DNA from 3 places in the Rouxiella badensis genome. Region 1 is predicted to be linked to each of the others. Evidence: predicted binding sites of a transcription regulator. Region 1 holds the regulator's gene; each other region holds the start of a gene.
What was found. Region 1 encodes CRP, which controls carbon source genes, mostly activating them, when cyclic AMP is high. Its sites were predicted from a motif close to ATGTGANNNNNNTCACAT; they were not measured.

Region 1 (10,658 bases):
CAGATAGCCCATCGCGATGGGCGCGACGAATCCCCCCAACGTCCCCCCGGTGTTAAGCAGCCCAATCGCCCCGCCCATAACCTCGGTCGGCAGGCGTTTCATCGGCAGGGTAAAGGTGGTGACAAAGGACGACATCATGAAAATGTTGCCGAAGAACAAGAACAGGCAAACGGTGTAAACCGAATTCGAGGTGTAGACCAGCCAGATACAGACACCGCTCAGCAGCGAGCTGTACAAGATGACCTTCGGCTCGCGGCCCTGCATGAATTTCCCCACCAGCCAGCCCGTCGAGAGCGAGGAGATCCAGATACCCAACCCCCCTACCGCAACGACTATCCCCGCGACGTCGAGCGAAAAACCACGCTGCTGCACCAGATATTTCGGCAACCAGGCCATGAGCCCGTAGGTCGGGATATTGATGCAAAAATTAACGGCGAACAGCACCAGCACAATAGGATTTTTAAGCAACGCGAGATAGCTCCCTGTCTTGTTGGCGGCCGAAGTTGCCGAATCACGCGGCGGCGAAGGTACCCAAAACAGGATGAAAGCGGCCACCACGAAGGCCAGCAGGCCCAAGGTCGAGAACGATCCGCGCCAGCCGACGTGCGCCAGACAGTACACGGCCACCAGCGGACCGACCGTCATCGCCAGTCCGGCAGAAGACAAGAGAATCGATTGCGCGAAAGTACGCTGTTCGACGTTGAAGTTAGCAACAACCGACTTGGCGCACGAGCTGGGATAACCCGAATGCCCGATACCGGCCAGAAAACGGAAGGTGATCAGCAGACCCAGACCAAAACCCAACAGCCCGAAGCACAGCGCAAAGCCGCCCAACAGCGTCAGTGAACAGGCCAGGACTTTTTTATAGCCGAAGCAGTCGTTAAGCCAACCGGCGGGGATCTGAAACAGCGAATAGGCCAGAAAAAACATGCCGGTGATATAGCCCAGTTGCTGAGGGGCTAAATCGAACTCGCGACCTATCGGCAACAGCGCAAAACCAATCACGGTTTTATCGATGTAGACCAGAACATAACCCAAAAACAGTAAGAAAATCATTAAAGAACGATTTTGCATAACTGATATCCTCGAATGTTATATCCCAGCAGCCACCCCTGACCTGAGAAAAAGATAACGCGCTGAATTGTTTATTTTTATATGCCAGTTAACAGTCAGTTACCGACTTCTTAAAAACCTAGCAGCTTTACTTCAGGGCCATAAGATGCAATTTTTTGAGGGGTGATGCTTTTTACTGATAGGGTCTGAGATGAAATATTTGCCCAAGCTGCAACAGCTAAAGGTTTTTCAGCAAGTTATCCGCAGCGGCAGCATTCGCGGGGCGGCGCGTGCGATGAATCAGTCACAGCCTGCCGTCAGCAGAACGCTGCGCGAGCTTGAACAAATCCTCGATACTCAGCTGATCGTTCGCGGCACGCAGGGTATGACGCTCACCGAGACCGGCCGCGCCTTCTCGCAGCGAATGCAGTTTATTCTCGAAGAACTGCAGCGCGCCGCCGACGAAATACAGCAAATCAACCAATTCTCGCAGGGATCGGTGGCGGTCGGCTTCTCGTCGCTGCTGGCGCTGACCATTTTTCCCGCGCTGGCCAGTGAGTTCACGGCGCAATATCCGCAGGCAAAATTGCATATCAAGGAGTCGCAGCTCTCGACCCTGCTGCCTTCATTGCGTGAGGGAAGGTTGGATTTCGCCATCGGCACGCTGGGCGTCGGACTCCCCATCGAAGACATGGTGTGCGAGCCCTTGTTCAGTGCGCCGTTCTGCGTCGTCGCCCGCAGGCAGCATCCGCTGGCGCAGGCCACGTCGTTAAGCGAATTGAGAGAGGCAAGCTGGCTGCTTCCCGAGACGGACATGGGTTATTACCAGCAGCTTGCTGCCCTGCTGGAGGAAAACGGCTGCCACGCGGTGAAATCGCCTATCCGTACCGACTCATTGATTAGCGGGCTGATGATGATGCTGAACGGGGATTATCTGTCGGTGGTCGGCAACGCCATGGCGACGCCGTTCTTCATGGAAGACAAGCTTTGCCGCCTGCCTGTCGACAGCCTGCCGGCGGCGCAATACTGCCTGGTTTACTCACAAAAAACGCCGCTAACCTTAACGGCGCGGCGTTTCTTAGACCTGCTGCGGCTGCACTGTCAGCGTTACCCTTGGTAACGTGCCGCACAGCACTCAAGCTTATTCTATTGAATCAATAACTTCAAAGCTGTGGGTGATAGTCGCTGCCTTGCCCAGCATCAGCGAAACCGAGCAATATTTTTCGGCAGACAGCGTTACAGCGCGCTCAACCACTTTATCCGTCAGACCCTTGCCGGTCACGATGAAGTGCAGGTTAATGGTGGTAAACAGGCGCGGCGCTTCTTCGCGGCGTTCGGAGGTCAGCTTGACCTCACAACCGACGACGTCGTTGCGGCCTTTTTGCAGAATGGACACCACGTCGATGGCGCTGCATCCACCCGCTGACATCAGCAGCATCTCCATCGGGCTCGGTGATTTGTCGCCCGCATTGCCGTCCATCAGAATTTGATGGCCAGAAGAAGACTCACCGAGAAACGTTAATCCCTCGACCCATTTTACACGTGCTTGCATTTGCCTTTCTCCGGTAATAATTTTCAAAACAGACTACCCTTAACCCCTGAAACTGGCAATGGAACTCGATCCGCATCATGCTGAAGCGAGACAACACAAGACACGTCACCAAAGCTGTGCTACAAACAAGGCGAAAGAAACTTTCCAACAAGTTGCGGCCGGGGTTTTTGGGTTTAACAGGATAACCTTGGTGATTATGGCAAATTACTGCCTAATTCACGCCTCAAGCCGCTTGCAGCATTGCTGGTCAGTTCATATGCTAAAAGAGCGCGAAGTAAAAAATCGCCGAACAGGGATTTTGAGCCCTGTGATTTTGGGCAGCGATAAAAAGAGGATAATAACTAATGGTTCTCGGCAAGCCACAAACAGACCCTACTCTCGAATGGTTCCTGTCTCATTGTCATATACACAAGTACCCCTCTAAAAGTACGCTGATTCACCAAGGTGAAAAAGCCGAAACGCTTTACTACATCGTGAAAGGCTCGGTTGCCGTGCTGATTAAAGATGAAGAAGGCAAAGAGATGATACTTTCCTACCTTAACCAAGGTGACTTCATCGGTGAGCTGGGACTCTTCGAAGAAGGTCAGGAACGTAGTGCGTGGGTAAGAGCAAAAACTGCCTGTGAAGTCGCTGAGATTTCCTACAAGAAGTTTCGTCAGCTGATCCAGGTTAACCCGGATATCCTGATGCGCCTGTCTGCACAGATGGCGAGTCGACTCCAGATTACCTCGGAGAAAGTCGGTAACCTGGCTTTCCTCGACGTAACCGGACGCATTGCGCAAACTCTGCTGAATCTGGCCAAGCAACCAGACGCCATGACCCATCCAGATGGCATGCAGATCAAGATCACCCGTCAGGAAATTGGCCAGATCGTCGGTTGTTCACGCGAGACTGTCGGTCGAATTCTTAAAATGCTTGAAGATCAGAGCCTGATCTCGGCACACGGTAAAACGATTGTCGTTTACGGCACCCGTTAATCCCCTTAAAAACGGCGCAGCAGTCTTCTGGTGCGCCGTTTTTATTCGTCACGTTACACAAAATTAATGACGCTTTGGCGACGAATCTTCTACCACCCCGAGGTTAACTACGCGCTGAGACAGACGCTGGTCCTCTGCCTGCCTATTGGTTTTGCCATGCTGTTTGGTCAGCTGAAGCTCGGGATGCTGTTTGCGCTGGTCCCCGCCTGCTGCAATATCTCCGGTCTCGATACGCCGCATAAGCGCTTCTTCAAACGTCTGGTTATCGGCGGTTCGCTGTTTGCCTTGAGCAGTATTCTTCTCCAGCTGATGCTGATTAACTGGCATGTCCCGCTGCCGCTCATCATGCTTGGCCTGACGCTGGTACTGGGCGTCACGGGTGAAATCAGCCCGCTGCACGGCCGCCTGCTGCCCGGCGCGCTGGTCGCCAGCATCTTTACCCTCAGTATGGCCGGTGTGGTGCCCATCTGGCACGCTCCGCTGCTGTTTGTCGTAGGTACCGCCTGGTATGGGCTGTTCAACTGGTTTTGGTTTCGGCTCTCCGAAGAGCAGCCGATGCGCGAGACGCTGAGCCAGCTCTACGTCGAACTCGCCGATTATTTCGAAGCAAAATACAGCCTGCTCACCCAGCACACCGACCCCGAAACCGCGCTGCCGCCGCTGTTGAAACGACAACAGCAGGTCATTGACCTGATTGCCACCCTCTATCAGCAACTGCACATGCTGCCGACGGGCAATCATCAGCATCATAAAAGGCTGCTGCGCAGTTTTCAGGTGGCGCTCGACCTGCAGGAGCACATCACCGTAAGCCTGCACCTGCCCGCAGAAGTGCAAAAGCTGGTTGAGGAAAGCCACGCCGAGGCGGTTATCCGCCGCAATGCGCAGGTCATTGCCGCACGGCTGCGCGTTATCGCGAGCGACATCCTCTACCATCGGCGCTCGGAGCGGTTCACAATGGCCAACGAGCTGGCCGCGCTGGAAAAAATAGCCTCTCGCTATCGTGACAATCCCGTCGGGCAGTTTTGCTACTACCATTTCAGCCGCATCGCCCGACTGCTGCGCACCCAGCGTCCGCTGTATCGCCGCGACCTGATGCAAACGCAGCATCGTCTGCCCTTCTGGCCCGCGCTGAAAGGCTATCTTTCCGTCAAGTCCGCCGCCCTGCGCAATGCCGCACGGCTCGGCGTAATTTTGGCGCTTGGCAGCAGCCTCGGCATGTTCTTTAATCTGCCTAAACCTTATTGGATCCTGCTGACTACCCTGCTGGTCAGCCAGAACGGCTATAACGCCACCCGCGTGCGTATTCAGCACCGTGCGTTGGGCACGCTGGCGGGCCTTATCGCCGCAGCCGGGTTGCTTCAGCTCGCGCTGCCGCAAAATCTCACGCTGTTTTTCATGCTGATGATTACGCTGATTTCCTACACCGTACTGCGAAAAAACTACGGACTGGGAATGATTGGCCTCACGGTAACCGCCGTCTATACCTTGCAAATACTGGGGCTAAACGGGGCCAACTTTCTGCTGCCGAGGCTGCTGGACACGCTAATTGGCTGTGCGCTGGCGTTTGGCGGCACTATCTGGCTATGGCCGCAGTGGCAAAGTGGTTTGCTGCGCACCAATGCCTATCAGGCGCTGGAGGCAGACCAGCAGGCTATCCGGCTGGTATTGCACGAGGATCCTGACCCGGCCGAACTGGCCTATGCGCGCATGAAGGTCAATCAGGCGCACAATCAACTGTTTACCTCGTTGAATCAGGCAATGCAGGAACCCGGCTTTAATTCGCACTATCTGACCGATATGCGGCTGTGGGTCACGCACAGTCAGTTTCTGGTAGACCACATTAATGGCATGACAATTCTGGCGCGCGAGCACTATATGCTGACGCCCAAACTGGCGATGGAGTATTTGCAGACCTGCGAGATTGCGTTGCAAAGTTGCCAGCAGCGCCTGACCTATGACGGGCCGAGCAGTGAGAAATCGCTTTTCAATGCCCCAGATCAGCATCCTGACATGCCGATTACCGAAATGGAGCGTCATTTGCGCCGTATGCTGGCACACCTTAGCGCCATGCACACCATCTCGTCCCTTGCCTGGAAGCAAAGGCCACATCACGGAATTTGGTTAACGCGAAGAGTGAAGGAGTGATCCTTTCCTCCGGTAGAGGAGGAAAGGAGAGTATTGATTAGCCGACGATTTTCTTAACCGCTTTTTCGAAGCGCGCCATGCCTTCGCTGATGTCGGCGAAGTCGATAACCAATGACGGTGCGAAACGCAGCACGTTGGTCCCCGCCACCAGCATCATCAGGCCAAACTCTGCCGAAGCCGTCAGGAATTCTCCCGCACGGTTTTTGTATTTATCCGCCAGTTCGGCACCGATCAGCAGGCCCTGACCACGGAACTCGCTGAAGACGTGGTATTTGGCGTTAATCGCTTCCAGCGCCTGGATAAAGGCGTTGCGGCGCTCTTCAATACCAGCCAGCACTTCAGGGGTGTTAATCACGTCCAGCGCAGCTTCAGCAACGGCGCAGGCCAGCGGGTTACCGCCGTAGGTGGTACCGTGTTTGCCCGGTGCCATCACCGAGGCCACTTCTTCGGTGGTGATCATCGCACTCACCGGGAAGCCGCCGCCCAGTGCCTTAGCGGTGGTCAGAATGTCTGGAGTGACGCCGTAGTGCATGTAGCTGAACAGCTTGCCGCTACGGCCCATGCCGCTCTGTACCTCATCGAACACCAGCAGTGCCTTGTTGGCATCGCACAGCTCGCGTAGCCCCTGCAGGAACGCCTGCGTGGCTGGCGTGACGCCGCCCTCACCCTGAATCGGCTCCACCACGATGGCACAGGTGTGATCGTCGATAACAGCCTTCACCGCATCCAGATCGTTGAACGGCACGTGGACGATATCGGCAGGTTTAGGGCCGAAACCGTCGGAATATTTAGGCTGTCCCCCAACGGATACGGTAAACAGCGTGCGGCCATGGAACCCGTTATGGAAGGCGATGATTTTGCTTTTATACGGGCTGTGCTTGGCAGAAGAGTAGTAGCGCGCCAGCTTGAATGCCGCTTCATTGGCTTCTGCGCCGGAGTTGGCAAAGAACACGCGATCGGCAAAAGTAGCGTCAATCAGCTTCTGCGCCAGACGCAGCGCAGGCTCATTGGTGAAGACGTTGCTCACATGCCAGAGCTTTTCGCCCTGCTTGTGCAGCGCCTCAACCAGCGCGGGATGGCAATGGCCCAGCGCAGTGACCGCGATACCCCCGGCGAAATCGACATACTCGGTACCCTGCTGGTCCCATACGCGACTGCCTTTACCTTTGACTGGAATAAACTTGGCTGGTGAATAAACCGGCAAAATAACCCGATCAAATGCATCACGCCCTACCGCTGCTTTTTCTGTCATTGCCCTACTCTCCTTTGCGCTGCCGCTACTGTCAGGGGATCACACTCGAAATGAATGTGAAAATATAATCACAAAATATGCATAAAAAATCACTCACAGGCAAACGTTAATCGCGGTTCTGCTGTAAGTAATTTTTAATGCTCTAAATTTTAAGGAAATTATCGAGCAGCTGATGACCTTGTTCGCTGAGAATGCTTTCAGGATGGAACTGCACGCCATGCAGCGGCAATTCACAATGCGCGATGCCCATAATCTCGTCCGGGCACGCGGCGCTGCCGGTCCAGGCAGTCAGTGAAAAACACGCGGGCAAGGTGTCTGGTTTCACCACCAGCGAATGATAACGGGTGACCGTCAACGGATGATTCAGGCCAGCAAAGACTCCCGTGCCGGTATGCTCAATCAGCGAGGTCTTTCCGTGCATCACCTGACGAGCGCGCACGACTTGAGCTCCGAAGCTCTGCGCCATCGCCTGATGTCCAAGACAGACGCCCAAAATCGGCATTGAGTCGGCAAAATGAGCGATGGCGCTCAGCGAGATGCCTGCCTCGTTTGGCGTGCAGGGGCCGGGTGAGATAACCAGATGCGAAGGGTTAAGCCGAGTGATGTCGCCAAGCTGCAGTTCATCGTTACGCTTTACCAGCACTTCGGCACCGAGCTCGCAGAAATACTGGTAAAGGTTATAAGTGAAGGAGTCATAGTTATCGATAATCAGCAGCATGGTTTTCCGGCTTAAAGAAGTCTTGAGATTTTGCCGGGCCATTCTACCTATTTTTCGGCGACGGCCCGCAGATTTTTCCTGCCGGGCTCGACTGCGTTTAGGCGTCGCTGATCAGTGTTTTAAAAACATTAGATAACGGCTGCTCATCGCCAAAGGCAGCGGCTTTGTTGGCCTCAATCCACGCCTCATGGCTGACCTTGTTCCATTGAATGTCATAGCCTGCGTGGGTCAGCAGCTGTTCGAAGAAAATGCGCTGCGCGCGCCCGCTGCCGTAGCGGAAAGGATGGAGCAAATTGATTTCGGAATAATAGTGCGCCAGCCGTTGATAGAGTTCATCATCGGGCAGGCCACGCAGATACTCTTCGTTTTCCAGCGCCTGCATCAGGTTATTGCCTTCCCGCTCGATATAGGCGAAATGACAAAACGGCGTATCATCCTTAAGGATATCTACCTCACGCAGCTTTCCCGCCCAGTCAAACAAGTCCTGAAACAAGGTGTAGTGAATGGCGCACAGATGCGGCAGCCCCATATTAGGTTGCCCAAGCTCGATAGTGGCGGCCCGCAGTGGGGTCAACTCCAGCTCTGCCTGATGCAGCCGATGAGATTCACGGATTTCGAGACGGTTCTTCAGCACGTTGAGGCCAGGGTAAAGATAAGGGTCTGCCCCTGAAATCACTTTATCGCTCATAATGCCTCCTCAACGCAGCAAGCCGTTCAAGGACTTGCTCATCAGTCAGCTCGACAAGTTTCGTGTCGAGATCATCCAGCGCCGCGCTGCTTTGAAAATTGAGGTTCCTGCGCTTGCGATAGAATTGCTCTTTCTGCTTGTCCGTCATTTTTGTCGCCATACCTGCTCCTCCGTTGACTGAACACAGTGGATGTTAAGTATAGACGTCGAGAATGATTTTTGAGCCGGTGGCCGCCGCGATGCAGAGGGCAATATCCCGCGGGACGGCGAGCAGGTTAAGAGCCAGGCCTGTTGATTAGCGCTTTCTGCTGCCGGTAATGGACCCCAGCACGCCGCGTAAAATTTCGCGGCCCAGGTCGCGTGCCATGCTCTTGGCGGCAGTCTGCACAATGCCGTCGTGCTTACCGCCGCGCGGACCGGTTGTTCCAAACAACAGTTCGTTAAGTCCAGCCATCAACCCGCCACCGGCCGATTTCTCGCCCTGCGGATGGGGGGTCTCAACTTCGCCCGCGGCTTTACCGACGGTGTTAAACCCCTGCACGGAAAGTTTCTCATAGGCCGATTCGCGGTCTATCGCATCTTCATAGCGTCCGTAAAGCGGCGACTGATTGATGGCCTTGTTCAGGCCTTCAGCGCCCAGCGGCCCCATCTTTGACTCGGGAGCAATCACCATCGCGCGTTCGACTATCTCGGGGCGTCCTTTCTCATCGAGGAAGGAGACCAGCGCTTCGCCGACGCCAAGTTCGGTAATGGCGGTTTCAACGTTAAATTCAGGATTCGCACGCAGCGTCTGCGCCGCAGCACGGACCGCTTTCTGGTCCCGTGGCGTAAAGGCGCGCAGCGCGTGTTGAACGCGGTTGCCCAACTGGCCCAGCACCGAATCCGGGATATCCAGCGGGTTTTGCGTCACGAAATAGATGCCTACCCCCTTGGAGCGGATAAGCCTGACCACCTGTTCAATCTTGGTCAGCAGCGCCGCCGGCGCGTCGTTAAACAGCAAGTGGGCTTCGTCAAAGAAAAACACCAGCTTTGGCTGCTCGAGATCGCCCACCTCGGGCAGATGCTCGAACAGTTCTGCCAGCAGCCACAGCAGGAACACCGAATAGAGTTTGGGCTGATTAATAAGCTTGTCCGCCGCCAGCAGGTTGATAATCCCCTGTCCGTTGGCGTCGGTTTTCATTAAGTCGTTGATGTCGAGCATCGGCTCGCCGAAGAACGGGTTCGCGCCCTGCCCCTCGAGCGCCAGCAGCCCACGCTGAATAGCGCCGATCGAAGCGGGTGAGATATTGCCATACTGGGTCTGGAACTGCTTCGCGTTATCGCCGACAAACTGCAGCATGGCGCGCAGGTCTTTCATGTCGAGCAGCAGCAGGCCATTTTCGTCGGCAATCTTGAACACTAATTGCAGCACGCCGTTTTGAACATCGTTGAGACTGAGCAGACGCCCCAACAGCAGTGGGCCCAGGTCGGAAAGCGTGGCGCGGATCGGGTGACCCTTTTCGCCGAAGATATCCCACGGAATAAGGGTGCAGGCGGTGGGTTGCCAGTCGGTGACGTCAATCGCCGCCAGACGGGCATTCAGTTTCTCGGAGGCAACCCCCTCGGTCCCCATCCCCGATAGGTCCCCTTTCACATCAGCCAGGAATACCGGCACACCAATGCGAGAAAACTGTTCGGCCATTTTTTGTAGCGTGACCGTCTTACCGGTGCCCGTTGCACCGGTAATCAGGCCGTGGCGGTTAGCCAGTGCAGGAAGAATAGTCAGGTTCTGAGCCGGTTTTCCGGCGCGCATTGCTTTTGCAATCACACGGGGTTCACTCATCTTTTCTCCTTGCACGGCTGCCCCAGAGACGACGAGCAGCCTGAATCAGGCTATTTTCAGCGCTTGGCGACCGTTATGGCACAACCTTAGCTGAAAGGATAACGATCGGGGTGCTTGGCACGTTCTGGTAAGGTCCCACATTATCGGTTTTCACCGAAGAGATCTTGTCTACAACGTCCATACCTTTGATAACTTTACCGAATACAGCATAGCCGAAATCAGTCTGGCCGTGATCCAGGAAGGCGTTATCGGCAACGTTCAGGAAGAACTGACTGGTGGCGCTATTAGGATCCGAGGTGCGGGCCATTGAAATCGTGCCGCGCAGATTGCGCAGTCCGTTGTCCGCCTCATTTTTGATCGGCGCATTAGTGCTTTTCTGCTGCATGTTGGCGGTAAAACCTCCGCCCTGAATCATGAAGCCAGGGATCACGCGATGGAAAATGGTATTGTT
Region 2 (10,658 bases), 1.8 Mb from region 1:
AGCAAAGGCGTTATTCGCTCCTCGCTCGACAACCCTTACTGGAAATCGGTATTTTTAGAGGCCAGAAGACTGCCGCGAGAATATAACGCCACCATCACCCTGAATCAGAATAAGCCAGGAAATCAGCTCGCCAAGAACTGAGTTTTTCCTGCGACCCACGTCCGCCTTGCTGTCAGCAAAAAGCGGACGTGGGTTTTTTAGTGAAAGACGCTCAAAGCATCATGCCGCTATCAGTGCAAAACTGTTGTTGGCGCGAAGAGGTCGTTGAGACGAACACCCCAACGTTTTTATCCGGTTATTGAGGCACGGTGTCGGTACCGAACCACTTCATGGCCAGCGTTTTCAGCGTGCCGTCCTGTTTGGTTTGCAGGATGGCGTCATCAAACATTTTCTTCAGTTCCGGGTCGCTCTTGCGAATCCCCACCGCTGAACCTGCGCCGAGCAAGCCACCGATAAACTGCGGGCCTGCCAGCTCGATGTCTTGATTCCCCGGCTTGGCCTTCGCGCCAGTGAGATAGGTTGCCGAAGCAAATATCATATCCACGCGACCCGACTTAAGGTCGAGATCGTGCTCTTCAGTAGTCTTGTATTGACGAATAGTCACGATGCCTTTCAGGTATTTTTGCAGGAACTGTTCACCGATAGAAGAGCCCTGTACGCCAACAATTTTCCCCTTCAGCAATGGCGCAATCTTTGCCACTTCGGCCTCGGCACCGGCTTCATCGCGGGTGAGAGAGAATCGTTTACCCAGGTCAGGCATGACCGCCAGTGGACTGCCTTTCATAACGGCGAAAGTCTGACCGGTGTTACTGTAGGGAACTGAAAAATCGATAATCTTCTTGCGCGCGTCGGTGGCGGAAAGCCCATCCATGATGGCATCGAATTTCCCGGCGTTTAGCGCGGGGATAATCCCGGCAAACGGCTGAACCACGATTTCACATTTTACGTCCATTTTCTGACACAGGACTTTGTAGAGGTCGATTTCAAAACCGTCGAGCGTGCCGTCAGGTTTGGTGAAGTTGAAGGGGCGAAAGGCACCTTCGGTGGCAATTTTCACCACAGTCCATTTTTTACCGGCCTCTGCGTGGCTGGTAAAAGGGATGAGTAACGTTGCCGTTAAGCATAAAGCACTAACCAAGCTTGCCAATTTCATGTTCTACAACCCCTTTAGTTTTAAAATGAAAACCCCGTAAATGCGGCGTCAGGCGATATTCGACCAGCATCACAACTCGGCTAATGACCAGATTGATCAATAGGTAGAGCGCGCCCGTTACCAAAAAAACCTCCAGCGCACGATAGGTATCGGACACTATCTGTGCGGCGATACCGGTGATGTCCATCAGTGTGATGATTGAACATAACGACGTGGACTGAACCATAGAAATGAGCTCGTTGCCGTAGGCAGGAAGCGCCTGACGCAGGGCTACAGGCATGATAATGCGCCTCACCATCAGCAGCCGTGACATACCGCAGGCCCGCGCTGCCTCTATCGCGCCGTGCGGCACTGATTGCAAACCCCCGCGCAGAATTTCACTGCCATAGGCGGCAGTGCAAAGCGACAGCGAAAGCAGCGCACAGCCGTAGGGCTCGCGCAGTACCGGCCACAGTATGCTGCTGCGCACGCTCTCAAATTGACCCAGTCCGTAGTAAATCAAAAATAGTTGGACCAGCAGCGGGGTACCGCGAAAACAGAACACGAATGCCCGCGCCGGGAGATTCAGCGCGCGATAAGGCGACAGACGGGCGAAAGCGATGAGCAGCGCAAGGCAGAAACCCATCACCACCGAATAGAAGGTCAACTGTAGGGTAAGGGGGACGCCGGGCAGCAGCTGGAGCAGGGTTTCCCATAGAAATTTAACGTCCATCAGCGTTTTACCCCGCGTGAGTAGTGCACCTCTGCCCGACGCAGCGACCAGCCCGAAAAGGCCGAGATAATGAGATACAACAGCGCCGCCGCACAGTAAAAATCGAACGGTTTACCGGTCGAGCCTGCACCGGTCTGCGCCTTGTTCATCAGCTCAGCCAGTCCGGTGACCGACACCAGCGCCGCTGCCTTCAACACCAGCTGCCAGACGTTGCCCATGCCCGGCAGGGCGTGGCGCAGCAGCAGGGGAACAACGATGCGGCGAATGCGCACCGGTGTGCTCATACCATACGCCTTGGCGGCCTCTAGCTCACCGGGCGCGATGGCGTAGAAAGCGCCCCGGAACACCTCGGTTTGCTGCGCGCCTGCCGCAATGCCGACCGCCAGCATTCCGGCTAAAAATCCCGGAAAGCTGATGAACTGTCCGTCGCCAAACAGTTTGCCGAGCAGGGTCAGCGCCTGACTGCCGCCAAAATAAAGCAGATAGATAATGAGCAGGTCGGGAATACCGCGAATCACCGTGGTATAAACATCGGCAACATAACGTACTGGGCGATTACCGCAGATTTTTGCCCAGGAAAAGAGACCACCTATCACCCCGGCAAGCAGAAAGCCAGAAAGTGACAGTGCCACGGTCATCAACGCACCGGAGAGCAGCATCGGCCCCCATCCTCCGGGGCCAAAGCTCAGCGTGGTTAAGAATCCCAAATTGCCCATCAGTCGCTCCTCGTGAGTCTGTCAGACGCAATCAGTGGCTGCCCGGAAACGGCGGCTGTACATCGTCAGGAATCGGGTTCACAAAGGGGGTGCCTTCCAGCACGCGGGCGTGTTCGGCCTTGGCTTCGGCGATGTGCGCGGGCTGGGTAAACAGGCCGACTGCCGTGCTCGCCATCAGCTTGGCGGCCTGCGTTAGTCCCTTGTGCGCCAGCGAGGATTTACCCTGGGCGACCAGCTGCCACGAGTGCCCCGGCGTGCCGATAGTGTAAGTCGCACTGCGGCACTGCACGGTAGGCACCACCCAGCTGACCGAGCCGACGTCGGTAGAACCAATCATTGAACTTTCCGGGCGGTCGAGCGGCAGCACATAGTCGCAGAGCAGTTCGCCCGGTGTGTAGGCGCAGCCGACGCGCTGATAGGCACTGCGGATCTCTTCCTGACTCATGGTCTCTTGAAAACGCGCCGCGTAGGCATAGTCGGCGTCGTCGAAGCCCGGGCCGCCGAGTTGTTCGAGGTGCGACTGCATCAGCTCTTCAAGCACGCGGTTACCAATCAGGTTGGCGTCGCCGCTGAGGATATTGCATTTCATGGTGGTTTCCGTCATCAGTGCCGCACCTTGTGCCACCTTATCTACGCGCTTGAGCAGTTCGGTAAGCTCGGGCAGCGTGCGGGTCCGCACCAGATAGCGCACAGTCGCCTTAGCCTGCACCACGTTTGGTGAGAAGCCGCCGCTGTCCGTAATGGCATAGTGAATGCGTGCGCTGGTCGGCATGTGTTCGCGCAGGTAGTTAATACCGACGTTCATTAGCTCAACGGCGTCAAGCGCGCTGCGGCCAAGGTGTGGCGTCGCGGCGGCGTGAGCGGCACGGCCCGAGAAATGGTAGTTAAGTTCATTGCAGGCGAGCGAGTTGGCGTCGGTCACGCAGTTAAAAGCCCCTGGATGCCAGCAGATGGCGACGTCAACGTCGTCGAACAGGCCCGCACGCACCATAAAACCCTTGCCTGAACCGCCTTCTTCCGCCGGACAGCCGTAATAACGTACACGACCCGCCAGCCCGTTGGCCTGCAAATAGTCTTTGACCGCCGTCGCGGCCAGCAAGGCGGCGGAACCGAGCATATTGTGGCCGCAGCCGTGTCCGTTGGCCCCGTCTTCAAGCGCTAAAGGTTGTGCAACATCGGCCTGCTGGCTAAGGCCGGGCAGAGCGTCGTATTCACCGAGAATTGCAATCACCGGACCGCCTTCACCTGCTTCGCCCATCATCGCCGTTGGCAGGTCTGCCACGCCTTCTGCCACGCGAAAGCCCTGCTTTTTCAGCAGGTCGAGATGTCCTTGCGACGATTTGAATTCGGTGTAATTGACCTCTGGTGTTTCCCAGATGCGGTCACTGAGATCCCAAAATATGCCTTTCTTTTCATCGATTAACGACCAGACTTGTTGCAGTAAATCGCTGTCGGTCGCCGATTGAGACTCAGAGGCTGGCGTTGGTTGCATGGCAATAGTCCTTATTGGCTGGAGGGGCTTGTCTATACATGAGCGCGAGTTAGGACGTAGAGCAAAGCAATAAAGGGGCCAAAGATTGTTTGCGATTAAATTTTGATACAAAGCCGGGATACGGGACTCAGGAAAGGGGGCGAGACAGGGAAAGCGATAGGGCGTTGAACCAAAATGATCCATTATCACGGCGCGAGTGAAAGCGAGTGGTGCGGCAATTCCTGCCGCACCCGTTTTAAAATATGATTAACCGAAAAGCCTCAACAGGATAGGGAATAAAAACGGGGCCAGCAGAGAGGTGATAATGCCGCAAATCACCAGCGCCAGCGAGCTGAAGGCCCCCTCCTGATAGTCCACTTCGGCGCAGCGCGCGGTACCCAATGCGTGAGAAGCGTTGCCGATGGCTAATCCTCGAGAGGCCTTGTTGGTGATTTTCAGCAGATTCAAAATCGTGTGACCAAACACCGCACCGAGAATGCCGACGAAAATCACGCATACTGCGCTAATAGCGGGGATGCCGTTGATTGACTGAGCCGCGGCCATGGCGATGGGCGTTGTCACAGACTTGGGCAGCACTGAGGCAGCAATCTGCGGTGTGGCTCCCATCCATAGGGCAATCGCGGTTCCCGTCGTCATCGCCACGACGCTGCCAATGAAGCAGATGCTGATAATCGATTTCCAGCGGGCGCGAATCTGATGCAGCTGCTCGTATAAAGGAAAGGCCAGCGCCACCACGGCAGGCTGCAACAGGTCGTTGAGAATTTTACTGCCGGCAAAATAGCGCGCGTAGGGAATATGCGTCACCAGCAGCAGAGGGATGATAATGACCATCGACATCAGCAGCGGATTAAGCAGCGGCATTCTCAATTTTACAGCCAGCCTGCGGGTGGCGAAATACACCAGCACCGTCAGCGGTAATGACCACCAGATTTGGCTCATTGTTCATCCTCCGGTTTGCCGATGACGTTGCGTTCTCGGTGTACAAAGTGAGACGAATAAGCCACCACCAGCAGCACAATCAGCGTGCTGACGGCACAGGACACCACCAGCGGTCCAAACTGGGTGCGCAGCTGATCGTAGTAGTTCATCACCCCAACTCCGATAGGCACAAACAGCAGCGCCATATAGCGAATTAGCACGCTGCATCCCGGTTTAACCCATTTATAAGGCAGAATTTGCGTCGACAGCAGCGTGAAAAGGATGAGCATGCCGAGAATACTGCCTGGAATGGCCAGTGGAAGCAGGGCGGAAACTCCGTTTCCCGCATAAAGGCAGGCATAAATTAGAATAAATGCCCGTAAATATTGAAATGGCAGTGATAGAGTAGATCTCATAACCTTTGTCCCAGTCGAAAACTACATTCATCATACAATTAAATTAATTTAACCGCCAGTGTGATCTGCTTCACAAGTTTTTTCGATGCAGCGCGTTTATTCGCCACCTATGGCTACAGGTTATGACATAACGCGCGGGGACTCACAATAGAAAAGCCCGCCAGACTTGCGCCGGGCGGGCTTTTAGCCGCAGTGGGGAGCGATTATTTCTTGTACCTGGCTTCCAGCGTCGCAAACCACGGGGCGTTGAAGTCTTCAGACTTGCCCCAGCCTGGGATGATTTTGCCCAGAGCCGCGATATTAACCGCACCCGGTTGGCTCAGCAGCAGCGACTGCGGAATAACCTGTGCCGAGAATTCATAGGTGGCAGGCGTTTTCTCACCGGCAATTTTTAGGGCCACCAGACGCATGTTAACGGCACCAATCAGCGGAGTATCCACTGCGGCGGTGAATTTCCATGGGCTGTCTTTTTCACGCATTAATTGCAGGTCCTGGTTGGAGGCATCAATGCTGTAAAGTTTAATCTCGGTGCGGCCGTTCTCCTTAAGTGCCTTATACGCCCCCTGACTGAAGGCGTCCCACGCACCCCAGATAGCGTCAATTTTACCTTTCGGGTATTTGGCCAAAATTGCGCCGACCTGATTCGCCGTATCGCCCTGAACGTCTGAAGACACCGCACCGATGGATTCAAGCTGATGAATGCCCGGGTTGTCTTTTAGGATCTGCTGATAGGTGACGTTGCGACGTTCCATCGGTGGGAAACCGGCAACCCACAGGCGCACGATGTTGGCTTTGCCGTGGAAGTCTTTGACCAGTTCACCGACTGAAGCCTGGGTCAGTGACGCATCGTCCTGACGGGTGACGGTGACACCCGGCGTGCCGTCAGTGACTTCGGTATCAAACACCGAAACCGCGATACCGGCGGCGGTAATGCGTTTTACCAGATTATTGGAATACGGACCCCGTCCCTGAGACAGGATGATACCGTCATATTTTTGGCTGATGGCCTGATTGACGAAGTCCTGGAATTTAGCGTCATCGCCGTTGCTTAGGAAAGTATCGACCTTGAAACCTAGCGCACGCCCCTGCTTGATGGCACCTGCAAGAAACTGCGTGGTGTTGTCGTCTGAACCCAGATTGCGAATCACAGCAACGCGAATGGGGCCACTGTGCTGAGCGATTGCCGCAGGAACGGCGGCCAGCGCAGGCTGTTCGGCCGCGAAGGCTGGCAGGGCAGCAAGCAGGCTCAAAGCAAGCAGTGAGGCGGAAATTTTCTTCATTTTATAGACTCCGTCGGGCGTTGGCTGAAACCAAAAAAAAGCAGCGCTTAAGTTAAGAGCTTGCGGGAATGAAAATCTTATTTAGACATCTACAAGGCTAGGCGTCTAATTATTCAAGCAGTGTATCTGCTTGTTTTCCCCTTGGGAATGGGCGTTATTTATTATTTTTAAGGCAATACTTATTCTTTTTGGGTATATCTGTTTTCGCCTGGAAACCGGTTGTCTCACCAGGAGTGGTCGTTTTTTCAGAGATATAGACGTCAGGCAATTTACATCGCCTATACAAATAGCCGACAGTAGTGGTCTAAAATTAAAGTTTGTTTTTCTGGAAGGGATCCGCAAGCTATGCCATTTACATTGAATAATACACCGACCCGTTGGCACCCTATGCTGCTGGTGGGGGCACTGGCGATGCCGGGACTGGCGTTGGCGCAGGCCGCCCCAAAACCGGTGCCAAAGGCGCCCGTCAAAGTAGAAACCCTGTTAAAAGGCCTCGATCACCCTTGGTCGCTGGCATTTCTGCCCGACAATCAGGGTGCGTTAATCACTGAACGCAGCGGTAATCTGCGCCTGTGGCAGGCAGGCAAACCGCTTTCGGCCCCGGTAACCGGCGTGCCTGCGGTGTGGGTTCAGGATCAAGCGGGCCTGTGGGACGTGCGTCCTGCGCCTGATTTTGCCAAAAGCCGCCGCGTTTATCTAAGCTTTGCGCAAAAAGATGACAAGGGGCGGCCGCATGCAGAGCTTGGCTATGGCACGCTTTCGCAGGACGGCCTGCACCTTGAGAACTTTAAAACCATCTTTATCGAAACACCGCCGCTCGACGGTGGAATCAATCTCGGCGGCAGGCTGATATTTGATCCGCAGGGCAATATTCTGATGTCGCTGGGCGACAACAACCAGCGCATCGCCGCACAACAGCTTGATTCTCTGCGCGGTAAGATAATTCGCCTGACGCCCGAGGGCGGTATTCCGCAGGACAATCCCTTCGTGAAGTTGCCTAACGCGCGTCCTGAAATCTGGACCTACGGCAACCGTAATCCCCAGGCGTTGGCTTACAACCCCTGGAGCGGCGAGCTGTGGGAAACCGAGCATGGGCCACGCGGCGGTGACGAGGTGAACATTCTCAAAGCGGGCAAAAACTACGGCTGGCCGTTCGCCACCTACGGCATTAACTACAACGGACTGCCGATCCCAGAAGCCAAAGGCTCGCATCTCGATGGAATGGAAGACCCGCTCTATTACTGGCGCGTATCTCCTGCTGTCAGCGGTATGGCCTTCTATAACGACAGCAAATTCCCACAGTGGAAGAATTCACTGTTTGTTGGGGCATTGAAGGAAACGACGCTGATTCAGCTGAAGGTGAACGATAAAAAAGTGCTCGGAGAGAAACGCATGCTGACCGATTTAGGCCAGCGCATTCGTGAAGTTCAGGTTGGGCCAGACGGCTATGTCTATGTGTTGACGGACGAGAAAAACGGCAAGCTGTTCAAGCTGTCGCCGAAGTAAGCCGCGACGAAATGTTTCTCGCCGACGTGGCGTCGGCGAGAAACTCCCGTTTACCTGCGGCTGCGCTGAGAGTTAATCAACGCCCACAGGCTGAGCAGCGCCACAATCATCAGATAATAGCTCGGCGCGAGCTTTGTGCCGGTAGCGGTGATGAGCAGGGTACAGATGAACGGCGCGAAACCGCCAAATACGGTGACCGCAATGTTATAACCGATAGCCATACCGCTGGCGCGTGTGGTAACGGGGAACAGGTCGGCCATCATCGACGGCACCGCTGAGAAGTACACCGATTTCAATAACGCCATCCAACATACCAGGGCAATCAGCGCCGAGGCCGTGTTGTAGTGCGTCATCAGCCAAAAGCCTGGATAAATAGTGATCAACAGCAGGACAAGTGAACCCCACATCAGCGGCAAACGGCCCACTTTTTCGGCCCACAGGCCCATCAGCGGGGTCGCAACGGTCAAAATGACGCCGGCCAGCAGCGTGGCGGTGAAGGCAATCTGCCCCGAAAAATGCAGCGTTTTAGTCGCATAGGTCGGTACATAGTTCAGCATATAATTGATTGCCGTCGAGACTACCATCAGACCTACCGCCATGCACAGCAGCGACTTCTGCTGACCGAATAGCGTTTTCAGCGGCGAAGCCTGGCGGTCGGCTTTAACAAAGCTGTCGGCTTCCTCGATATTGCGGCGAATGTACAGACCGACCGGCCCTATCAACAGCCCAAAGGCGAAAGGAATGCGCCATCCCCAGTCCTGGATCTGCGATTCCGAGAGCCACTGTGACAGGCCCAAGCCAAAGGCCGAGGCGAGGAGGGTGCTGGCACCCTGCGTCGCGAACTGCCAGCTGGCAATGTAGGCTTTACGCTCGGGAAAGTGTTCAACCAGAAACGCGGTCGAGCTGCCGAATTCGCCGCCCGCCGAAAAGCCCTGAATCAAACGGGCCAGCAGAATTAACAGCGGAGCCGCCAGACCGAGCGTGGCATAAGACGGCGTGACGACAATCATTAGGCTACCGAGCATCATCAGGCTGATTGACGCCAGCAGTGACGACTTGCGACCGGCACGGTCGGCAAAGGCACCCAGCACAATGGCACCCAACGGGCGAATCAAAAATGAAACGCCGAAGCTGCCGAAGGCAAGCAGCAGGGAAACGGTCTGGTCGGTCGTCGGGAAATAGGCACGCGCGATGTAAGCAGCGAAGAAGCCATAGACCGCAATGTCGAACCACTCCAGCGCATTGCCGATACAGGTGACAAAAAGCGTTTTGGTCAGGCTCGGTTTTACCGCCGTAGCGGTTGATAAGGCTGAAGATGCGTGGCTCATTTTCCACCGTCCTGCGCCAGACTTTTTGCCGCGTGCTGATGGTGTGCCGCCAGCAACGCGTCGCCGCGCTCGCCCAGACTCCAGAACAGACGCGTCATGATCTCCAGGCCTTCACGGGCGATGGAAATCAGCATGTGTTCGTCTACCGCGTGCTGGCCGCAGGCTGGATAAGAGTGCGGCACCCACAGCGTCGGCAGGCCGAGGATATCGGCGAACACCTCATTGGGCAGAGAACCGCCGAGGTTAGGCAGCAGGGCGGGCTTTTTATCGCTGCTCTGCTGCATGACTTCGAGCACCCAATCGACCAGCGGGTCGGTGGGATCAAAACGGGTTGCCGGTGAACCGCGCAGGAACTCGACCTCAACGGAGTGGAATCCGTGGGCATCGAGATGCTCACGCACGTGTTGTTGCAAATTTTGCCAGTCGGTGCCGACCACAAAACGCATCTGACACACCGCCGTTGCCTTGGCGGGAATGGCATTCATTGGGCGTGCCGGGTTGCCGGTCAAAAACGACAGCACTTCCATCTGATTCCAGGCAAACAGGCGTTCGGCCGGCGTCAGACCCGCTTCACCCCAGTTAACGTCAATTTCAGGATCGCCCGGCGTAGTCGCGACCTCGATATCGCGGAGGATCTCGCGAATCGCAGTGCTGACCGCGGGCGGTTTCAACGCTGCGACTTGCATCTGTCCCTGCTGATTGATAAGGCATGAAATAGCGTTCGCCAGCAGCGTACCCGGGTTTGGCAGTAAGCCGCCCCAGTTACCGGAGTGGTAGTCTTTGTCGCGCGCGTTGACGGAAAGGCGGAAGTTAACCGCACCGCGGGAACCGAGGAACAGCGTTGGGCGTTCGGCGCTCAGGCGTGGACCGTCGGAGGCGAGAAATAGATCCGCGCTGAGGGTCTGGTGGTGTGTGCGGCAGACCTCGGCAAGCCCTGGAGAACTGATCTCTTCACCCATTTCAAACAGCAGCTTGCAGTTGAAGCCAAGCTTGCCGCCGCGAGCGGCGAATACCTGCTCCAGTGCGGCCAGGTTGACGCTGTGTTGGCCCTTGTTATCGGCGCTGCCTCGGCCATACCAGCGGTTACCGTCCTCAAACAGCACCCAGGGGTCCAGGCCTTCACTCCAGTTCTCGTCG
Region 3 (10,658 bases), 1.7 Mb from region 1:
GTTGGCATGCATGACGCCTCGATTGCCCAGATTGCCCGTCGAGCGGGCGTATCCAACGGCATCATCAGTCACTATTTTCGTGACAAGAACGGACTGCTCGAGGCGACGATGCGTTATCTGCTGAGCCACCTCGGCGACAGCGTTAAGCAACGACTGGCTACGCTTAACGACGATGCGCCGACCGCGCGTTTACGGGCGATTGCACAGGCAAACTTTGATGAAGGGCAGACCAACGATCCGGCGATGAAAACCTGGTTGGCCTTTTGGGCCAGCAGCATGCATCACCCCCAGCTGTACCGTTTGCAGCAGGTCAACAGTAGAAGGCTCTACTCGAATCTATGCGTCGAATTTCGACGATTTTTACCTCATCACGAGGCGCGTCTGGCGGCGAAAGGCCTGGCAGGACTGATTGACGGTTTGTGGTTACGCAGCGCACTGAGTCACGAGGTGTTTGACCGTCAGGAAGCGTTGCTGATTACGCATCGCTACATCGAATCACTGGCGCAGTCTGCCGCACGCTGAAGGTCAATGCCTTCACTTTGTCGCCCGCTTTGAAACAGGAGAACTTATGTCCCGCTTTGGCATGCAAAAACTTTATATCGACGGTCGCTATCAGGACAGCACCGGCGGTGAAACTTTTCCGGCCATCAACCCGGCCAACGGTGAAATCCTCGCCGAGATTGCTTCTGCGTCCCGCGAAGATCTTGACCGTGCGGTAGAAGCGGCGCAGAAGGGACAGAAAGTCTGGGCCGCGATGACAGCTATGCAGCGCTCCCGCATCCTGCGCAAAGCCGTGGATATCCTGCGTGAACGCAACGACGAACTGGCGCAAATTGAAACGCTGGACACCGGAAAACCGCTGTCTGAAACCACCGCCGTGGACATCGTCACCGGTGCCGACGTGCTGGAATATTACGCCGGTCTGATCCCGGCCATCGAAGGCCAGCAGATCCCGCTGCGCGACACCTCGTTCGTTTATACGCGTCGTGAGCCGCTGGGCGTGGTCGCCGGTATCGGTGCCTGGAACTATCCGATTCAGATTGCGTTGTGGAAGTCTGCACCGGCGCTGGCGGCGGGTAACGCCATGATCTTCAAGCCGAGTGAGGTTACCTCGCTAACCGCGCTCAAGCTGGCTGAAATCTATACCGAAGCGGGTGTGCCGGACGGCGTGTTTAGCGTGCTGACCGGTAACGGGGCCGAGATTGGACAGTATCTGACCGAGCATCCGGGGATCGCAAAAATCTCCTTCACCGGCGGCGTGGTTACCGGCAAGAAGGTGATGTCGAGCGCCTCAGCTTCGACGCTGAAAGAAGTGACCATGGAATTGGGCGGCAAGTCGCCGCTGATTATCTTCCCGGATGCCAATTTGGATCTGGCGGCGGATATCGCGATGATGGCCAACTTCTACAGCTCCGGTCAGGTGTGCACCAACGGCACGCGCGTGTTTGTGCCAAAACATTTGCAGGCCGAGTTCGAAGGGAAAATCGTTGAACGCGTCAAGCGTATCAAGCTGGGCCTGCCGACCGACGAGCAGGTCAACTTTGGGCCACTGGTCAGCTTCCCGCACATGGAAAACGTGCTGCGCTTTATCGAAAGCGGTAAGCGGGACGGAGCTCGTCTGCTGGCGGGCGGTCACCGCGTCACCGACGGCGAATACGGCAAAGGCGCCTTCGTTGCGCCCACGGTATTTTCCGACTGCACGGATGACATGGAAATCGTCCGTGAAGAGATCTTCGGCCCGGTCATGAGCATTCTGACCTATGAAAGCGAAGAAGAAGTGGTGCGTCGCGCTAATGACACTGACTTTGGCCTGGCGGCCGGACTGGTGACGCGCGACCTGAATGCGGCGCACCGGGTGATTCACCAGCTCGAGGCTGGCATCTGTTGGATCAACACCTGGGGCGAATCGGCGGCAGAGATGCCGGTGGGGGGCTACAAACATTCAGGCGTAGGCCGTGAAAACGGCGTGAGTACTCTCGAACATTACACACAAATCAAATCCGTGCAGGTTGAGCTGGGCGAATTTAGTTCGGTGTTTTAAACCGCCGACCGCAAGAGGAGATTTCAATGGATTACGATTACATCATTATTGGTGCCGGTTCTGCCGGTAACGTATTAGCGACCCGATTAACCGAAGACAGCAGCGTTAACGTGCTGCTGCTCGAAGCGGGCGGTCCGGACTATCGTGCCGATTTCCGTACCCAGATGCCTGCCGCGTTGGCTTTCCCTTTACAGGGGCGTCGCTATAACTGGGCCTATGAGACCGACCCTGAGCCGCACATGAACAACCGCCGCATGGAATGTGGCCGGGGTAAAGGGCTGGGGGGTTCATCGCTTATCAACGGCATGTGCTATATCCGCGGTAACGCGATGGACTTCGACAACTGGGCGAAAGCACCGGGCCTTGAAAACTGGAGCTATCTGGACTGCCTGCCGTATTTCCGTAAAGCGGAAACGCGCGACATCGGCGCGAATGATTTCCACGGCGGGGACGGTCCGGTCAGCGTGACCACGCCGAAAACCGGCAATAATCCGCTGTTCCACGCGATGGTCGAGGCGGGCGTACAGGCGGGTTATCCGCGCACCGATGACCTCAACGGCTATCAGCAGGAAGGCTTCGGTCCGATGGACCGCACCGTGACGCCAAAAGGCCGTCGTGCGAGCACGGCGCGAGGCTATCTGGATCAGGCAAGACCGCGCGCCAACCTGACTATCGTGACGCACGCGTTGACTGACCGCATCCTGTTCGACGGCAAGAAAGCTGTCGGCGTGAGCTACATGAAGGGAGACGACCTGCATCCCATCGAGGTGCGTGCCAAACGTGAGGTTCTGCTGTGCAGCGGCGCGATAGCTTCTCCGCAAATCCTGCAACGTTCAGGCGTCGGCCCGGCAGCATTGCTGACTTCGCTGGATATTCCCGTGGTTCATGACCTTCCGGGCGTGGGTGAGAACCTGCAGGACCATCTGGAGATGTATCTACAGTACAGCTGTAAACAACCGGTGTCGCTGTACCCGGCGCTGCAATGGTTTAATCAGCCGAAAATCGGTGCGGAATGGCTGTTTAACGGGACCGGCGTGGGCGCGAGCAACCAGTTTGAGGCCGGTGGCTTTATTCGCAGCCGCGAAGAGTTCGACTGGCCGAACATTCAGTATCACTTCCTGCCGGTGGCGATTAACTACAACGGCAGCAACGCGGTGAAAGAGCACGGATTCCAGGCACACGTTGGCTCGATGCGTTCACCAAGCCGTGGCCGCGTGCAGGTGAAATCCAAGGATCCTCGCCAGCATCCGAGCATCCTGTTCAACTATATGTCTACCGAACAGGACTGGCAGGAGTTTCGCGACGCGATTCGCATCACCCGCGAAATTATGAATCAGCCTGCGCTTGACCCTTATCGCGGACGTGAAATCAGTCCGGGTATTGAGGTGCAGAGTGATGAAGAACTTGATGCCTTCGTGCGTGAGCATGCCGAGACGGCGTTCCATCCATCCTGTACCTGTAAAATGGGCAGCGACGAGATGGCGGTGGTTGACGGGCAGGGCCGTGTACACGGGATGCAGGGGCTGCGCGTGGTGGATGCATCCATCATGCCGCAGATAATCACCGGCAACCTGAACGCGACGACCATCATGATCGCCGAGAAAATTGCCGATGCTATTCGGGGCCGCGAGGCGCTGCCGAAAAGCACCGCCGAGTATTATGTGGCCGACGGTGCGCCGGTCAGAGGCGAACCCCTGAAGGCCGTGACGCTGAAAAAAAGCGCCTGAGCATAGATTTACCGCCCAGAACGCTTAAGGCATGATGAAAAGAGATAACCTCGGGTTATCTCTTTTTTTATGTCTGGTCCTTTTCAGCGTCCGAGAGGTTTCCATGAATCAATCCCACCCGCTACTGCGTGAACGCAACGGCCATGAAGCGTCGGTCTCCTATTCCGAACTGCTGTTTGACCTCATCTATGTCTTTGCGGTCACCCAGCTTTCACATTATCTCCTGCATCACCTCAGCTGGACTGGCGCGCTGCAAACGCTGGTCATGTGGTTCGCGGTCTGGCTGGCGTGGCAGTACACTGCCTGGGTGACCAACTGGTTTAACCCTGATCTGCGTAGCGTGCGCCTGATGTTGTTTGCCGTAATGCTGATGGGGCTGTTTATGTCCTCGGCAATCCCTGAGGCTTTTGGCCAACGCGGGGGAGTGTTCGCTCTGTTTCTGGTGCTGATACAGGTGGGGCGTACGCTGTGCGTGCTGAGCATGCTTGGCTGGCAACATGCGCTCTCAGGCAATTTCAAACGTATTCTTGGTTGGGTGTCTATCTCGGCGGTGTTCTGGCTGGCGGGTGGCGTTTGTCAGGGTGAGACCAGGCTGCTGCTCTGGGCCATCGCAGTGCTGTGCGAATATGTGTCACCGATGTTTGGTTTTCCGCTACCCGGATTGGGACGTTCAAGCAGCCGCCGTGAGTGGACGATTGACGGGCATCATCTCGCCGAGCGCAATCAGCTGTTTGTTATCGTCGCCTTGGGTGAAACCATTTTGATCACCGGCGCGACCTTGAGTGAGCTCACGCCGTGGACTCCCCCGGTGATTATTGCCTCACTCGTCGCCTTCGTCGGCAGTTTGGCGCTGTGGTGGATTTACTTTGATACCTCCAGTAAAGCCGGAAGTGAAGCGATCGTCCATGCGAAAGATCCCGGAAAAATGGGGGCCAGATTTCACTACGTTCACGTGGTGCTGGTCGGCGCGATAATTGTCTGTGCGGTGGCGAATGAGCGGGTTATCAACGAGCCAGCAAGCCACATCAATACCCTCACGGCAGCCGTGCTGATAGGCGGGCCTCTGGTTTATCTCTGCGCCAATGCGGTCTATAAACTTTTTGTTTATCAACGTATCCCGTTATCACATCTTGTCGGCATCGCTGCGTTGGTTGTCCTTGTGCCGTTCAGTTTCGTTACTGACGTGCTGATGGTAAACGGGCTCACGACGCTTATTGTCATTGTAGTCGCCGCATGGGAGAGCATCTCGCGGGCCAGGAAAACGGAAGTAACATCTCCATAGCATTTATGCAGCATTTTTTGAAAAGACAGAAGCCAGAAAGCAGAATCACAGAAAGATGAACTTTATGTGATATCGATCACATAAAGAGTGTATGAAAATGAAACGTAAATTGACAAATGTTGACCGAATCGATAATTAAGAGGCGGCGCTAGGGGCGGCTACAGATTTTTCTGAGAAGGCGTTTTTTTGAACGCGTTTTTTCCCGGAATGTTGCCGAATTTTGCCTTGTCATTTTTGTTCGTTTTTAACACCCACAGTCTCCTTGATACAGGGAGTTGCTTTCTCATTGCTTCTGGTAACCCATGAAAACTAAAATTTTACTAGCAGGTGCACTTCTCGTTTCTTCTTACAGCGCGCAAACGCTTGCTGACGACGGCAAAGATCAATATGTTTCCGACTGGTGGCATCAGAGCGTCAACGTCGTTGGCAGCTATCACACCCGTTTTGGACCGCAGGAAAATAACGATCTGTATCTCGAGTATGAAGCCTTCGCGCATAAAGACTGGTTTGATTTTTACGGTTATGTCGACTTGCCTAAATTCTTTGGCACAGGCAACGGCAATGATAACGGTATGTGGGACAAGGGGGTCGGTTCTCCGTTGTTCATGGAGATTGAACCGCGTTTCTCTATCGATAAGCTGACCGGTAAAGACCTGAGCTTCGGTCCGTTCAAAGAGTGGTATTTCGCCAACAACTATATCTACGATATGGGGCCGAATAACGCCAACCGCCAGAACACCTGGTATATGGGGCTGGGCACCGACGTTAACACTTACACCCCGCTGAACCTGTCTCTGAATATTTATGCTAAATACCAGTGGCAGAACTATGGTGCAGCGAATGAGAACCAGTGGGACGGCTACCGTTTCAAGGTTAAATACTTCTTGCCACTGGGTGAGATGTGGGGCGGGAAGGTCAGCTACATCGGTTTCACTAACTTCGATTTCGGTTCGCAGCTGGCGGACAACGAAAACTACTCGCGCACTAACCACTCCATCGCTTCAAGCCACATCCTGGCGCTGAACTATGCGCACTGGCACTACTCGCTGGTGGCGCGTTACTTCCATAACGGCGGTCAGTGGGCTGACGGAACTGAACTCAACTTCGGTAACGGCAACTTCACGGCGAAGACCACCGGATGGGGTTACTACGCAGTGATCGGCTACAGTTTCTAATTAATTGTTTTAAAACAATAAAAAAACCGTCGCAGAGGAGCATTCCTGCGGCGGTTTTTTATTCGTTTAACTTTCGTTTAATTATTTTGCATTAGTTTGGGGAAAAATTAAGAAATCATTATGAAAATCGCCTGCGCTTCTCCACAATTTGAACTATCTATTAAGATTGTGTAATTGTTGCTGGGTTGATTGTAAAAAGGATTATTTATATGCTCCCTTCTTCTCATGTTGCGCGTATTTTTGTCGGTTGCGATCCCAACGATTGTGATCTCGAACAAATGATGGTGCTGGAATACAGTCTGCGTAAACACTCTTCTATTCCGATTGAAATTGAATGGATGAGGCTTTCGCGTAACCCCGACAGTTTCTGGTATTCCGACGGCAAAGGCAGTGGCTGGACTACCGATCGTTGGGCAACGCCTTTCTCGGCTTTTCGCTGGGGCATTCCGGCGTACTGCAACTTTGAGGGAAGGGCACTGTATCTCGACGCCGACATCATGTTCATGAGTGACGTTGCCGAGATGTGGAATCACCCGATCGGCGGAGGCCGGGCGATACTGGCTTCCGGCGCAGGAAGAGAGCTGCGTCTGGGTGAGCTAGTGTGGGACTGTGCGGCCGCCAAAGCGGTTGTGCCTGATATCCATCAGTTGCACCGCGACCCCCTTGGCCATAAAAAGCTGCAAAATTTCTTTGAGGAAAATCCGCACAAAGTTCAGCCATTGGGCGCGGAATATAGCAATATCGACGGGGATGACATCCCGCTTGAGCAGCTGAAGGCAGTGCATTACTCCAAGATGGATACTCAGTTCTCGCATCAGTTTTCACTGCCGCGTTTGCAGGCCGAGCAGAAGGGACACTGGTTTGACGGCAGAATTGAGCCGCATCCGCGCCAGGAGCTCGCTGACGTGTTTGAGCAGTACTATCATGAAGCAATTGCCGCAGGGTATTCCATCGACGACTATCGCAATCCTGAGGTCTTCGGCGAATTCAATAAACAGTCGCAAAACACCTCCGGCAACAAAAAAAGAAAACCGCTCCTCAAACGCCTCTTTGGCAGCCTGGTGAGCTAAGTTTTAAGGCTTTCACATGCGCTATTCCTACGGATAGCGCAATAATTCACCAAAACTTCGCACGATCTCTTCCCCTGTTTATGGCATAATGCGCGCCAAATCACGTAACTCAATTAAACTTAAGAGCGAGCTCTGTGCTAAGTACTTACAACATCACCATGCAATTCGGCAGCAAGCCGCTATTTGAAAACATTTCCGTTAAGTTTGGCGGCGGTAACCGTTATGGTTTGATCGGCGCGAACGGCTGTGGCAAATCTACCTTTATGAAAATCCTCGGTGGCGACCTTGTTCCCTCCGGCGGTAACGTCGTGCTCGACCCGAACGAGCGTCTCGGTAAACTTCGTCAGGACCAGTTCGCCTTCGAACAGTACAGCGTTCTCGACACCGTCATCATGGGCCACTCCGAGCTGTGGGAAGTCAAAGAAGAGCGCGACAGAATTTACGCTTTGCCAGAAATGAGCGAAGAAGACGGCTATAAAGTGGCCGACCTCGAAGTTGCCTACGGCGAAATGGACGGCTACAGCGCCGAGTCGCGTGCTGGCGAACTTTTGCTGGGTGTCGGTATCCCTGTTGAGCAACATTACGGCCCGATGAGCGAAATCGCTCCAGGCTTCAAGCTGCGCGTATTGCTGGCACAGGCGCTGTTCTCTGACCCAGAAATTCTGCTGCTCGACGAACCAACGAACAACCTCGACATCGACACTATTCGCTGGCTTGAGCAGGTGCTGAACGAACGTAACAGCACCATGATCATCATTTCGCACGACCGTCACTTCCTAAACATGGTTTGTACCCACATGGCTGACCTGGACTACGGCGAGCTGCGCGTTTATCCGGGCAACTACGACGAGTATATGACGGCCGCAACTCAGGCGCGTGAACGTCTGACTGCCGACAACGCCAAGAAGAAGGCACAGATTGCCGAGCTGCAGTCCTTTGTTAGCCGCTTTAGCGCCAACGCCTCCAAGTCCAAGCAAGCAACGTCACGTGCGCGCCAGATTGATAAAATCCAGCTCGACGAGATCAAGGCCTCCAGCCGTCAGAACCCTTACATGCGCTTCGAGCAGGACAAGAAACTGTTCCGTAACGCGCTGGAAGTTGAAAAGCTTACTAAAGGCTTCGACAACGGCCCGCTGTTCAAAGACTTCAGCCTGATGCTCGAAGTTGGCGAAAAAGTTGCGATTCTGGGTGCCAACGGCGTGGGTAAATCCACCATGCTGAAAACGCTGGTCGGTGATGCTCAGCCTGACAGCGGGACCGTGAAATGGTCTGAAAACTGCAAAATTGGTTACTACGCGCAGGACCACGAATACGAGTTTGACGACTCGCTGAACGTTTTCGACTGGATGAGCCAGTGGAAGTCCGAAAAGGACGACGAGCAGGCCGTGCGCGGTATTCTGGGCCGTCTGCTGTTTGGTCAGGACGATATCAAGAAGAAAGTGAAAGTGCTTTCCGGTGGTGAAAAGGGCCGTATGCTGTTCGGCAAGCTGATGATGCAGCGCCCTAACATCCTGATTATGGATGAACCCACCAACCACCTTGATATGGAATCTATCGAATCGCTGAACATGGCGCTGGAAATGTACGAAGGCACGCTTATCTTCGTTTCCCACGACCGCGAGTTCGTGAGTTCACTGGCGTCGCGTATCATTGAAATCACGCCAAACAAAATCACTGACTTCACCGGTAATTACGAAGATTACCTGCGCAGCCAGGGCATCAACGACTAATCAATCAGGTTGTTGTGCCAATAGAAAGGCCGGTCATTCTGTGACCGGCTTTTTTTGTCTCCGCTATTGCCCGCAAACGTCGCAGCGCGGATTTTTTGGCAGTTTCATTTCACGAAACTGTAGCGTCATGGCGTCAAACATTAGCAGCCTTCCGCTTTTGATTTCCCCATAGCCGGTCAGCAGCTTAATACTCTCCATCGCCTGTAAACTGCCGATGGTGCCGACCAGCGGGGCCATGACGCCCGCCTCGACGCAGGTTAGCGCTTCTTCGCCAAACAACCGGCTCAGGCAGCGGTAACAGGGCTCGTCATCGCGATAGGTGAAGACGCTTATCTGCCCTTCCATACGGATGGCCGCGCCGGACACCAGCGGCTTTTTGAGCTGAAAGCAGGCCTGGTTCAACTGATTACGCGTGGCGACGTTATCGGTGCAGTCGAGCACCACGTCGCATTCGCCTATCAGCGCGAGTAGCGCGTCCGATTCAAGCCGTTGGTCGATTTGCTGCAAACTGACGTGCGGATTCACTGCCGCCAGCGCGATGGCTGCCGAGGCCACTTTTTTCATGCCGATGCGCGCATCGCTGTGCAGCGTTTGGCGTTGCAGATTGGAAAGCGAGACGCTGTCGAAATCGAGCAGGGTGAGGGCACCGATACCGGCAGCGGCCAGATACTGCGCGGCTGCACAGCCTAGCCCACCGAGTCCGACCACCAGCGCACGGCTGGCCTTGAGCTTTTCCTGCCCGTCGAAATCAAAGCCGCGCAGCACTATCTGGCGGTTATAGCGCAGCGTCTCGGCGTCGCTCAGTTCAGGCAGCGTCATCATTTTATTCCTTTAACAGCGCGTTGAAAGGCTCAACCTCAACCCATTCTCCTACAGCGACGTCACCACGCTCGCGTTCAAGTACCACAAAGCAGTTTGCCAGGCTGTAGGAACTGAACACGTGCGAGCCCTGCGGTCCGGTGGTGTACGCTTCCAGCTCGCCTTGAGCGTTATGGTTGAAAACGGCACGCTGGAAATCGAGGCGTCCCGGCGTTTTCTTGAAACGAGTCGCCGCTCTGGCACGCAGGCGCGGCGGCAGACGCCAGTCGCTCTGCGCCGAGAGTTGGGCGATGAGTGGCTGTACCAGCTGATAAAAGGTCAGCACGGCCGAGACCGGATTACCCGGCAGACCGCAGAACCAGGCGTTTTTCAGCTTACCGAAGGCAAAGGGTTTACCTGGCTTGATGGCCAGCTTCCAGAAACCAATTTCACCGAGCTCGTCGAGCATCGTTTTGGTGTAATCCGCTTCACCCACCGACACTCCGCCGCTGCTAATGACTAAGTCGGCAAAGTCGTCGGCCTGCTCAAAGGCGCGGCGCAGGGCAACGGGGCAGTCGCGGATAATACCGAGATCCAACACCTCACATCCCAGCTGGTCGAGCATCAAATGCACCGCGAAACGGTTGGTGTCGTAGATTTGACCTTCCTGCAATGGCGTACCGACAGGCTGTAGCTCGTCACCGGTAGAGAAAACGGCAACCTTCAGGCGACGGTTTACCTCAACTTTTTCGATACCGAGCGAGGCCAGGAGCGGCAGATGCGCCACGCCGAGTCTCACACCCGCTTCCAGGACTTCCTGTCCTTCACGAATATC

Region 2: a site for CRP is predicted at 5,466-5,483, ahead of O1V65_RS05665 (CidA/LrgA family protein). Genes of this name have one in related genera too.
Region 3: a site for CRP is predicted at 5,115-5,132, ahead of O1V65_RS12470 (nucleoside-specific channel-forming protein Tsx). Genes of this name have one in related genera too.

The regions. Positions count from the first base shown of each region.
Region 1 covers NZ_CP114062.1:4,354,195-4,364,852, reverse strand. The annotation lists gene O1V65_RS20065 (MFS transporter) at 1-1,074, opposite strand, end outside; gene O1V65_RS20060 (LysR substrate-binding domain-containing protein) at 1,265-2,173, shown strand; gene O1V65_RS20055 (OsmC family protein) at 2,195-2,605, opposite strand; gene crp (cAMP-activated global transcriptional regulator CRP) at 2,950-3,582, shown strand; gene O1V65_RS20045 (YccS/YhfK family putative transporter) at 3,649-5,727, shown strand; gene argD (bifunctional acetylornithine/succinyldiaminopimelate transaminase) at 5,765-6,979, opposite strand; gene O1V65_RS20035 (aminodeoxychorismate synthase component II) at 7,122-7,697, opposite strand; gene O1V65_RS20030 (putative adenosine monophosphate-protein transferase Fic) at 7,795-8,385, opposite strand; gene O1V65_RS20025 (YhfG family protein) at 8,375-8,545, opposite strand; gene O1V65_RS20020 (helicase HerA-like domain-containing protein) at 8,681-10,207, opposite strand; gene ppiA (peptidylprolyl isomerase A) at 10,281-10,658, opposite strand, start outside.
Region 2 covers NZ_CP114062.1:1,190,694-1,201,351, forward strand. The annotation lists gene O1V65_RS05635 (C40 family peptidase) at 1-141, shown strand, start outside; gene O1V65_RS05640 (transporter substrate-binding domain-containing protein) at 296-1,153, opposite strand; gene O1V65_RS05645 (ABC transporter permease) at 1,131-1,865, opposite strand; gene O1V65_RS05650 (ABC transporter permease) at 1,865-2,581, opposite strand; gene O1V65_RS05655 (M20 family metallopeptidase) at 2,613-4,073, opposite strand; gene O1V65_RS05660 (CidB/LrgB family autolysis modulator) at 4,320-5,012, opposite strand; gene O1V65_RS05665 (CidA/LrgA family protein) at 5,009-5,407, opposite strand; gene O1V65_RS05670 (sugar ABC transporter substrate-binding protein) at 5,611-6,687, opposite strand; gene O1V65_RS05675 (PQQ-dependent sugar dehydrogenase) at 7,033-8,193, shown strand; gene O1V65_RS05680 (MFS transporter) at 8,244-9,521, opposite strand; gene O1V65_RS05685 (M20 family metallopeptidase) at 9,518-10,658, opposite strand, start outside.
Region 3 covers NZ_CP114062.1:2,693,054-2,703,711, reverse strand. The annotation lists gene betI (transcriptional regulator BetI) at 1-522, shown strand, start outside; gene betB (betaine-aldehyde dehydrogenase) at 569-2,041, shown strand; gene betA (choline dehydrogenase) at 2,068-3,768, shown strand; gene O1V65_RS12475 (low temperature requirement protein A) at 3,872-5,050, shown strand; gene O1V65_RS12470 (nucleoside-specific channel-forming protein Tsx) at 5,353-6,225, shown strand; gene O1V65_RS12465 (glycosyltransferase family protein) at 6,435-7,295, shown strand; gene O1V65_RS12460 (ABC-F family ATPase) at 7,430-9,025, shown strand; gene moeB (molybdopterin-synthase adenylyltransferase MoeB) at 9,089-9,847, opposite strand; gene moeA (molybdopterin molybdotransferase MoeA) at 9,849-10,658, opposite strand, start outside.